2 regions of the Methylobacterium sp. J-001 genome follow, and region 2 is predicted to be linked to the other one. Evidence: predicted binding sites of a transcription regulator. Region 2 holds the regulator's gene; the other holds the start of a gene.
The links. Region 2 encodes LexA, which represses DNA repair genes until DNA is damaged. Its sites were predicted from a motif close to TGTTCNNNNTGTGTTCNG; they were not measured.
Positions count from the first base shown of each region.

Region 1 (4,411 bases), on a different contig from region 2:
GGGTCGACCGTCAGCGCCGCGGTCTCGGCGGCGCCGTGACGGTTGCTGCCCTGCGCGAGGCGCAGGCGCGCGGGGCACGCTGGGCTTTCCTGCAATGCCCGGCCGGCGGCGGCATCGAGGCGCTCTACGCGCAGGCCGGGTTCAAGACGGTCTACTCGCCGGAACTCCTCTGTATGAGCGAGCCGTAGCATGTGCTCGTGCGAACCCAGGACATAGGAGGTATCTTGGCTGCTAACATCTCCGTCAGTTGGGCCGGCGCCAGGATTCGGGTGCGGTCTCCGCCCTGATCGCGCTCCGGGTCGGCATCATCGCCGGCCGGTCGCTCCCGCGGGATCCATCGAGCTGTCACGGCGATCCGGCTAAGATACTCCGATCCCATCCCATCCCGACCTGCTCGGGACAGCGCCGCGGCGTGCTTTTTTGTATCCGCGGCAGCGATACAATGCTCACGGGTCCGGCTCCGCCACCCCTCGGGGTTGAGATCTGGAAAAGCTCGCCCGGGACCCACCTGTGCGGGCTTCTTCATGCTCGAATCCCGGGCTGGGATTGGCAGCGTTAAAGACGCAGCATGCCACGGGAACCGCCCGGTCTCATCCTGTTCCCAAGCCGCGTTGCGTATCGGCTCGACCGCTGGTGAGATCGGACGCTCCCCCGCCCCGTGAGCAGATCGGGGCGGGGCCGAGCGGATCATTCGATGCGGGAAGGCTACTCCGATTTCCGGTGTCCGCGCCCGTGCTGCTCCTTTTCGGCGCCGGCCGCAGCCGCAGCCTCCTTCTCAGCCTTGCCAACTGTCGCCGAGGTCGTGGCCGCGTCGCTGGTCCCGCCTGCCGGTGCATTCGATGCCGCCGACTTGGGATGCCCCTTGCCCTCGGTCGTCGACTCCGCTTTCCCACCTTCGAGAACCTCAGGGTGGCCTGCGTCGGCCTTTGCGCTCCCTGCCTCTTGGACCTCGGCGGCCTTCTGTTCCTTAGCGCTCATCGTGCTGTGGCGCTGGCCATCGCCGTGCTGTCCCTTGGCTGGGTTCGACATCGCGCTCTCCTCCATCGTGGTCAGGCGGCAACTGCGTGCGCCGCTGACGGTTCGGAGGAAAAGCCAGCGTGCGACGAAAGGTCGAGCACTCACCGTCGAGGGAGCGGCGGCGAACACCGCTAATGACATCCGCCCACCCGGCCCAGCGCCTGGCCGGTTTTTCCGTTTCGGCAATCATTCGCCCGTACCGCCGGGGGCATGTCAGATCTGCCACCCGCCGTCGCCACCTGGCGCGATCAACTCGAACGCATCTCCGAGCGCGCCTCGCCCTGTCGCTACCTCACGCCGACGCAGTGGGCGACGTTCCGGGAAGCGGCTATCGACTTCTGCGATCAATTAGGCGCTGACGCGGTCGCGCTCGGCTGGACGGATCGGCAGCTGTTCGGAGTGCATCCTGAGCACGGCACGCTGCGGGTCGACTACTGCGGTGCGCTGATGATCGCCGGCAAGAAGGCGCAGGCCGTCGAGGCTGAGAGGGTCGTGTTCGAGCGGACCGCTGGCTACCGGAATACGCCGGGCAAAATGTGGGGACCGCCGATCTGGGAGTTCAAGGCGAAGGTCGGCTGACCTTCATCCGCCCTGCAGGCTCTCGGCGAAGTCGTCGAGGATCTCGCCTCACTGCCCGAGGATCGTGACGACTTCCAGCTCGGCAGTCTCGTCGTCAGCTACCACCTTCAGCGCCGCCGCCCCGGGCATACGGTTGGCTAGGTTTTCAGCCTTCTTCAGGGCGCCGCTCTCAGTCTGAGCGGCCTCCTGGCGGGCAGGACGCAAGCGCTTGCGGTGGATTTCGAACGGCTGCACCACGTAGCTGGTTTTCATCGCTATTGCGTCTCTCCCGTCTGCTACGCCTACTCGCAGGCCACCTTCACCAAAGTGAACGCCCGCATCAGCACGGACCGGCCTGCGGCGTCTCGCACATCGACGATCCACGCAGTCCAGTCCTGGCTGCCGCCACCCGCCATCAGGTCGATCGCTACCCGATCCGCTTGCTGTCGGACCTCGCGGCTGCTCGATAGCCATCGCCCGTTCAAATCCAACGCGGCGTCGCCCCCACCCAGGCAATGGAAGCGGTAAAGCCTCCGCGGCATTGGCCTTTTCCCGACCTTTCCACACTCGCCCACTGCGATCTCGGCGGGGCCCGACACAGCCATTGAACTACGCTCACGCGCCGTGTTTGTTCATGGTGTGTTCTATTCGATATGGAGGTCGCGATGCACGCCCGGTGGTACGAACCAGCTGTGGACGCCGGAACTCGCTGAGTCTCATGCCAGCTCACCGGATCGACGAGTTGCTCGTCGGCAGTCCCGACGCCGTGCGGGTCCCGCTGATCGGGCAGGCCCTATGCGCTGGCTTCCCCAGCCCAGCCGACGACTTCCTAGAGGGCGCGCTAGAGCTGCCACGCTGGCTCGTGCCGAACCCGCCCGCCACGTTCCTATGGCGCATCTCCGGATCGTCCATGGAGGGGGCCGGGATCTACGACCGGGATCTCGCCTGCGTCGACCGCAGCCTCACGTCGTCCCATGGTAGCATCGTCGTTGCGGCGGTCGACGGGCAGATGAGCTGCAAGCGCCTGGTGATCGACGGCAACGTCGCCCGGTTGGCGTTCTGCAATCCAGCCTTGCCAGCCTTCGCGGTCGACGAACTCGGCGAGGGCGTGATCTGGGGCGTGGTCCGCTTCTCGATCCGCTGGCACGTCGCCCGCGGGCAGCTGTCGTGAGTGCGCCGGCCCCGCGCCAACGCGACCGCATCGGTGGCGGCCGCGCCGTGGCCTTGATCGACGGCAACAGCTTCTACTGCTCGTGCGAGCGCGTGTTCGATCCGAAGCTCGCCCTGGTGCCGGTGATCGTCCTCTCGAACAACGACGGCTGCGCCATCGCCCGCACGGCCGAGGCCAAGGCGCTCGGTATTCGGATGGGCGAGCCGTACTTCAAGATCCGCGACCTGTGCCGGCGGCAGGGCGTGCGCGTCTTCTCGTCGAACTACACCCTCTACGGTGATATGTCGGGGCGCACCAACGCTGTGTACCGGCAGTTCAGCCCGCAGGTGGAGATCTACTCCATAGACGAGAGCTTCCTGAACCTCTCGGACGTGGCGCCGGGTCTACGGGAGGAACTCGCCCGGGATCTGCGCGCCACGGTGCGGGCCTGGACTGGCATCCCGACCTGTGTCGGCATCGGCCCGACCAAGACACTGGCGAAGCTGGCCAACCACATCGCCAAGACCGTGCACGAGCTGCAGGGTGTATGCGATCTGACTGACCCGGTCGCCTACGAGCATTGGCTCTGCCGGATCGATGTCGCCGAGGTCTGGGGTATCGGCCGGGCCTCGCTGGCGAAGCTGGAAGCGATGGGCGTAGAGAGCGTAGCGGACCTGCGCGACCTCGACTCGCGGCCGGTGCGCAAGGGCCTAACGGTAGTGGGCGAGCGCATCATCCACGAGCTGCGCGGGCTCGCCTGTCTGCCCTTGGAGATGGTGCCGGCCCGACGGAAGGGCTGCGCGGTCACGCGGTCGTTTAGCAGCCGCATCACCGAACGGGCGGTACTCGAGGAGGCGGTGGCCGCACATGCTACCCGACTGGGCGAGAAGCTGCGGCGGGAGGGGCTGGCCACCAACCACGTGTCGATCTTCTACCATACCAGCGAGCACGATCGGGATGCTCCGATGCGCTCGGTCTCCACCACCATCACCCTTCCCGAGCACACCAACGACACGCTGGTGCTGATTAAGGCAGCACGGCTCGGGGTGGCCAAGACCTGGCGCGAGCCCGGCCAGCGGTCGTGGCGGTACTCCAAGGCCGGCATCATCACCAACGACCTAGTGCCGTTGTCGCACAGCCCGCTGGCCTTGATCGACGCCATGGACCGGGAGCGGTCAGGGCCGCTCATGGCGGCGATGGACGCCTGCAACGCGCGCTGGGGCCGCGGGGCCGTAGTGCCCGCCCGCTCGGGGCTGGTGGCCAAGCGGAGGTGGAACACGAAGTTCGAGATGCGGACGCCGCGCTACACGACGCAGGTGGGCGAGCTGCCAGTGGCGCACGCCTGATGATCGCAGGTCGCATCCAGCCATGGTGTGGAAGCGCACCTGAGAGCTGAAACAACGCCACTTATGCGCGGGCTACAACCTATGGGCGGTTGTTCGCTGCACTGAAGGTGCATAGGTCGATGCTGTGGGACGGCGATGACATCGTGGTCCTGCAGCCCTCCCAAGGGCGTTTCCTCCCAAGACTTCGGGCCGCTCCTTCGGGGGTGGCCTTTTTTCTGCCCAGGCCTGATCGGGGTCGCCGAAATCACAGGTCCAAGGCGTCGTTACCCGGCCTCGGCCAACTCCTCGACACTTGAAGCCACTGTGAAGCCTTCGCGATCGAACACGCTGTAGATCACCG
Region 1 is NZ_JAKSYN010000138.1:24,957-29,367, forward strand. It holds gene MKK65_RS18245 (GNAT family N-acetyltransferase) at 1-188, shown strand, start outside; gene MKK65_RS18250 (hypothetical protein) at 706-1,029, opposite strand; gene MKK65_RS18255 (hypothetical protein) at 1,228-1,596, shown strand; gene MKK65_RS18260 (hypothetical protein) at 1,645-1,854, opposite strand; gene MKK65_RS31570 (DUF6894 family protein) at 1,878-2,180, opposite strand; gene MKK65_RS18265 (LexA family protein) at 2,294-2,746, shown strand; gene MKK65_RS18270 (Y-family DNA polymerase) at 2,743-4,071, shown strand; gene MKK65_RS18275 (hypothetical protein) at 4,335-4,411, opposite strand, start outside.
Region 1: MKK65_RS18265 (LexA family protein) is a predicted target of LexA. The motif match lies at 2,205-2,222, and genes of this name have one in related genera.

Region 2 (4,411 bases):
ATAAAGACGAGTTCGAACAGCCCGACTGCGATCGCCACGACCTCGACGCGCCGGTAGCCCCCGGTGAACACCAGCCCGAGAAGCAGGGCAACGGGCAGTCCGAGGCTTGCGATTCGCGGCACCCCGAACAGGTCGCCGATCCCGGCAATGCCGGAGAACTCGGTGACGATCGCTCCGACCCCGGCGATCACGAGGCCGGTATACGAGACCCAGGCCCAGACCGGCCCGTAATGCGCGCGGATCAGCTCTCCGTGGCCACGACCGGTCGCGGTCCCCAGGCGGACCGTCAGCTCCTGAACGATGTACAGGATTGGTACGAGCAGGATCTGCAGCAGCAGCAGGGAGTAACCCCACCGGGCACCACTCTGTGCCGCCGTTATGAGGCTGCCGACATCCGTATCGGCGAGCATCACGACGAGACCGGGGCCGGCGGTCTTGAGGAAGGTGGACAGGCGAGGCAGGGAAGCGGCGTTCGGCACGGCTCAGGAACAGTCCCGAGCGAGGGCCGTTCCGGCGGGAGCCTGCGGCGTTTTTTCAGGTCCGGCGGGCGGGAGAGAAGTGATGGCGGAGAGCACGGATCGAGGAGGCGGCTGGAGCCTTCAGGCGAGCGCCGTGCCGGACGGGGTGCGGCTCGAACTGGCCTTGGCCGATCTCGGCGGCGGCCCGGTTACGGCAGCGATCGTGCTGGATCGGTCGGAGGCCCGCGCCTTCGCCCGAGCCCTGCTGGCTGCCGCCGGCGACGCGGCCGAGCGCACCTTTCCCAAGCCCGGCTCTTGACGATCGATCTCAGGCCGGGCGCCGCTGGCTCGGATCCCTATTGGACGAAGCCCGGATTGCGGCCGGGCAATCGCGGCACCACCGTGCCCCGCTTCTCGATCGGCCCGTCGCAGGCATAGGCGAATTCGCTCTTCTGCGGATCGAACACGGTCTCGCCGGTGATCCGGCAATCCTCGCGCACGGTCTCGTCGAGATAGGCACGGGCAGCGGTGCGAAACCGCGTCACCCGGCTTGCCGCCGGATCGGGATCGATCCGCACGTCGCTCAGGTTGCAGCCGGCATATTCCCGCAGGGCGTTGGAGACGATCAGCATCCGGCGGATCTGCCGATTGTCGTAGACTTCGTAGGGTTCCTTGCAGCCGATGGTCACGACCTGCGGCGTGAGTGCGACGTAGTTCCGCGAGATATACGAGAACCCGGTGGTGCAGCCGGCCAGCCCCAGGCCGACGGTCACCAAGCCGATGGGCAGCAGAGCCGCGCGCCGTCGCATCCTCGTCATCCCAAGCCCAATTCCAGCCCCGTCGCGAAGCCGACGCCCGGCGGAAGCACCGTGGTGCATTGAAACGGCCCCGCTTGACCAGTCAATGCGTTTGTCGCCCCGAACGGCTTGGCGCACGCAAGCGGTCCGCGTTGTTGCGACGGGCCATTGGATGGCGCAGCCTCAGTCGCCGAACGCATCGCCAACCAGACGATGCACGTAACGGAACGCCTCCGTCGCCCCGGCTGCGGCGCGTGCCTCGCCGTCGGCCGCGAGCGCGATCCGGTCGAGGGCCGTCGTGAATTGCCGCCAGTGCAGCCCCCGGCCATCCGGATGCCCGGCGAGGTGGCGGGCGCCGTGGGTCTCTGAAAGGCCGAGCTTCCGGGCTTCCTTGAGCAGGATGGCCGCGCCGAGATTCGAGCCTTCGGCGACATAGAGCCAACCGAGGCCGGCCGCGGGATCGATCGCGTCCCCGCGCGGCCCGGGCTCGTCGAGGACCCGGCCGGTTACGTCGCACAGGTCCTGCGTGATCAGCGCAAGACGGCGCCTTCCGTCGAGGTCGGGCAGGACGGGCCCGAGCGCGCCGTCGTGATAGAGCGGATCGACCCGTGCGTGAAAGCGGTATTGGACCTGGAGGAACAGCGCGTACCGCTCGAGACTCGCGAAAGGCTGGCCCGCCATGACGCGCCGGTCGAGCTGATCATGGGCCGCCGCGGTCGCAGACCGCAGGCGCTTTACGCGGCTACCTGCTTCGACCGTATCGGATGTTGAAACGTCCATGCGACCCATGTCTTGCATTCGGCACCCGGTCATCCACCGTGGTCGAGGCGCATTCTGCCCAGGTTGAGGGGGCCCTTGCCGTCCGGCGCGAACCTTCATAGCGTTCCGACTATCCGATGCGATTCAGGTCACCGTGAGGCCGAGTGGCAGACTGCGCAGGCTCGCGCGTCGGAGCGCCCCGGCCCATCAAGCTTGGCCGGATGAGGCTTGCAGAACACTTGCGGAACGTTTAACGTGTTCGTGATTTGTTTCTGAGGCCGCGTCGATGCGGTCCGCCAAGCCGCGAGTCCCCCGTCGATGCTCACGCGCAAGCAATTGGACCTCCTGCGTTTCATTCAGAGCCGCATGCAGGAATGCGGCGTCCCTCCCTCGTTCGACGAGATGAAGGATGCCCTCGATCTGAAGTCCAAGTCGGGCATCCACCGGCTGATCACGGCCCTGGAGGAGCGCGGCTTCCTGCGGCGCCTGCCGAACCGGGCTCGGGCCATCGAGGTGATCCGCATCCCAGAGAGCCTGTCCCAGCCTGCCGCGCCGCCCGCAGAGCCCCGCCGCTTCACCCCCAGCGTGGTCGAAGGCGGCAAGTCCAAGCTGCCGGCCCAGCCCCCGACAACCCGGATGATCGACGACGGCGGACGCGCCATCTCGATTCCCGTGATGGGCCGGATCGCGGCCGGTACGCCGGTCTCGGCGATCCAGAACCAGAGCCACGCCATCACCATGTCGCCGGACTTCCTGGCCGGTGGCGAGCATTACGCCCTCGAAGTGCGTGGCGACTCGATGGTCGATGCCGGCATCCTCGACGGCGACCTCGTGGTGATCCGCAAGCAGGACACGGCCAACACCGGCGACATCATCGTGGCCTTGATCGACGACGAGGAGGCCACGCTGAAGCGCCTGCGCCGTCGCGGCTCCTCGATCGCCCTGGAGGCCGCCAACCCGGCTTACGAGACCCGCGTTCTGGGTCCCGACCGCGTCCAGATCCAGGGCCGGCTCGTCAGCCTCGTCCGCCGCTACTGAAGGGGCTCGGCCGGGACGTCGCCGGGGGTGGCATCGCCGCTGGCTGCGTCCGCCGTCGCTGGGATGGGGTCGCCGGGGCCCGCAGGCGGCTCCGGGCGCGGCGGCGGCGATGCCCCGGCCGTGGATGAAGGCCGCCACGGCATCGCGCGTCCTTGGCCACTTGCATAGCGTGCCGTGAACCCCGCGTGTTCGGCCCGAAGGGCGACAGCGCCATGGACGGCGAGAACACGCCGGTCGATCACCAGCGGCCCCGTGCAGGTCGGTGGGGCGGTAAGCCGTGTGATCAGCACGGCTGCCCGGGCGCAATCCTCCGCGAAAGCGCGCCGATCGCGGACCAGGGCGACGGCGCGCCCATCCGGCAGGCGCGTGGTGCATCCGAGCCTGTCGCATTGGCCGCCCTTCGCGGCACCGCCAATCACCGCTTTGGCCGGCCGGCCGTCGCCATCCGCCTTCAGCCATTGTTCCAGCACGAAGGCAGAGGGGCTGCCCAGCACCGACAGAGAACCGTTCGGTCCGCGGATGGCTGCGCCGCCACCCTGCCGGTCGATGTAGAGGTCGAAGCGCTCCGGCATCGCGGCGAGGCCGAGCCCGAGCAGGGCGGGCGGAAGGGCGAGCCAGCGCAGCCGTGAGACCGGGAGGGTCGCCAGGAGCAGCCCGGCCGCCAGCAGCGCCAGCGCGCCGGTGCCGAAGGCCGGCAGCACCAGCGTGGCGCGATCGAAGCCGGCGATCCATTCGGAGATCGCCAGCATGCCGCCCACCGCCTGCCCCATCAGCCACCAGACGGGTCGGTCGAGGGCGAAGGGATAGGCCAGGATCCCGATCACCGCCGCGGGCATCACCACCAGCGATACGAGCGGCAGGGTCAGGGCATTGCCGATCAGCCCGAACGGCTGGATCGTCTGGAAATGATAGGTGGCAAACGGCGCGGTGGCGATCTGCGCCACCAGCGTCGTCGCCAGGGTGCCGACCACGGCCGAGAGGCCCGAACCGACGATCCGCTCGACCCGCCCTGCCCCGGGGCGGCGGAACAGCCGTCCGTCGATCAGCCGGGCGCAGGCGATCAGCCCGGCCACCGCCCCGAACGACATCTGGAAGCTCGGTCCGAGCAGCCCCTCCGGCTCCCGCGCCAGGGCGATCAGGGCGGCCAGCGCAAGGTTGCGCATCGACAGGGCCGGCCGGTCGACCAGGATCGCCCCCAGCATGATCAGGGTCATGATCAGCGAGCGCTCGGCGGCGATGTCCCAGCCCGAGAAGGCGCAATAGGCGGTCACCCCCAGCATCGCGAACCCGGCGGCGATCTTCTTGATCGGCCAGACGAGCGCGCAATACGGCACCAGGGCGAGCAGCGCCCGCACCAGC
Region 2 is NZ_JAKSYN010000094.1:85,949-90,359, forward strand. It holds gene MKK65_RS10525 (NRAMP family divalent metal transporter) at 1-479, opposite strand, end outside; gene MKK65_RS10530 (hypothetical protein) at 562-777, shown strand; gene MKK65_RS10535 (hypothetical protein) at 815-1,267, opposite strand; gene MKK65_RS10540 (biliverdin-producing heme oxygenase) at 1,439-1,936, opposite strand; gene lexA (transcriptional repressor LexA) at 2,333-3,052, shown strand; partial or broken gene MKK65_RS10550 (ComEC/Rec2 family competence protein) at 3,046-4,411, opposite strand, start outside.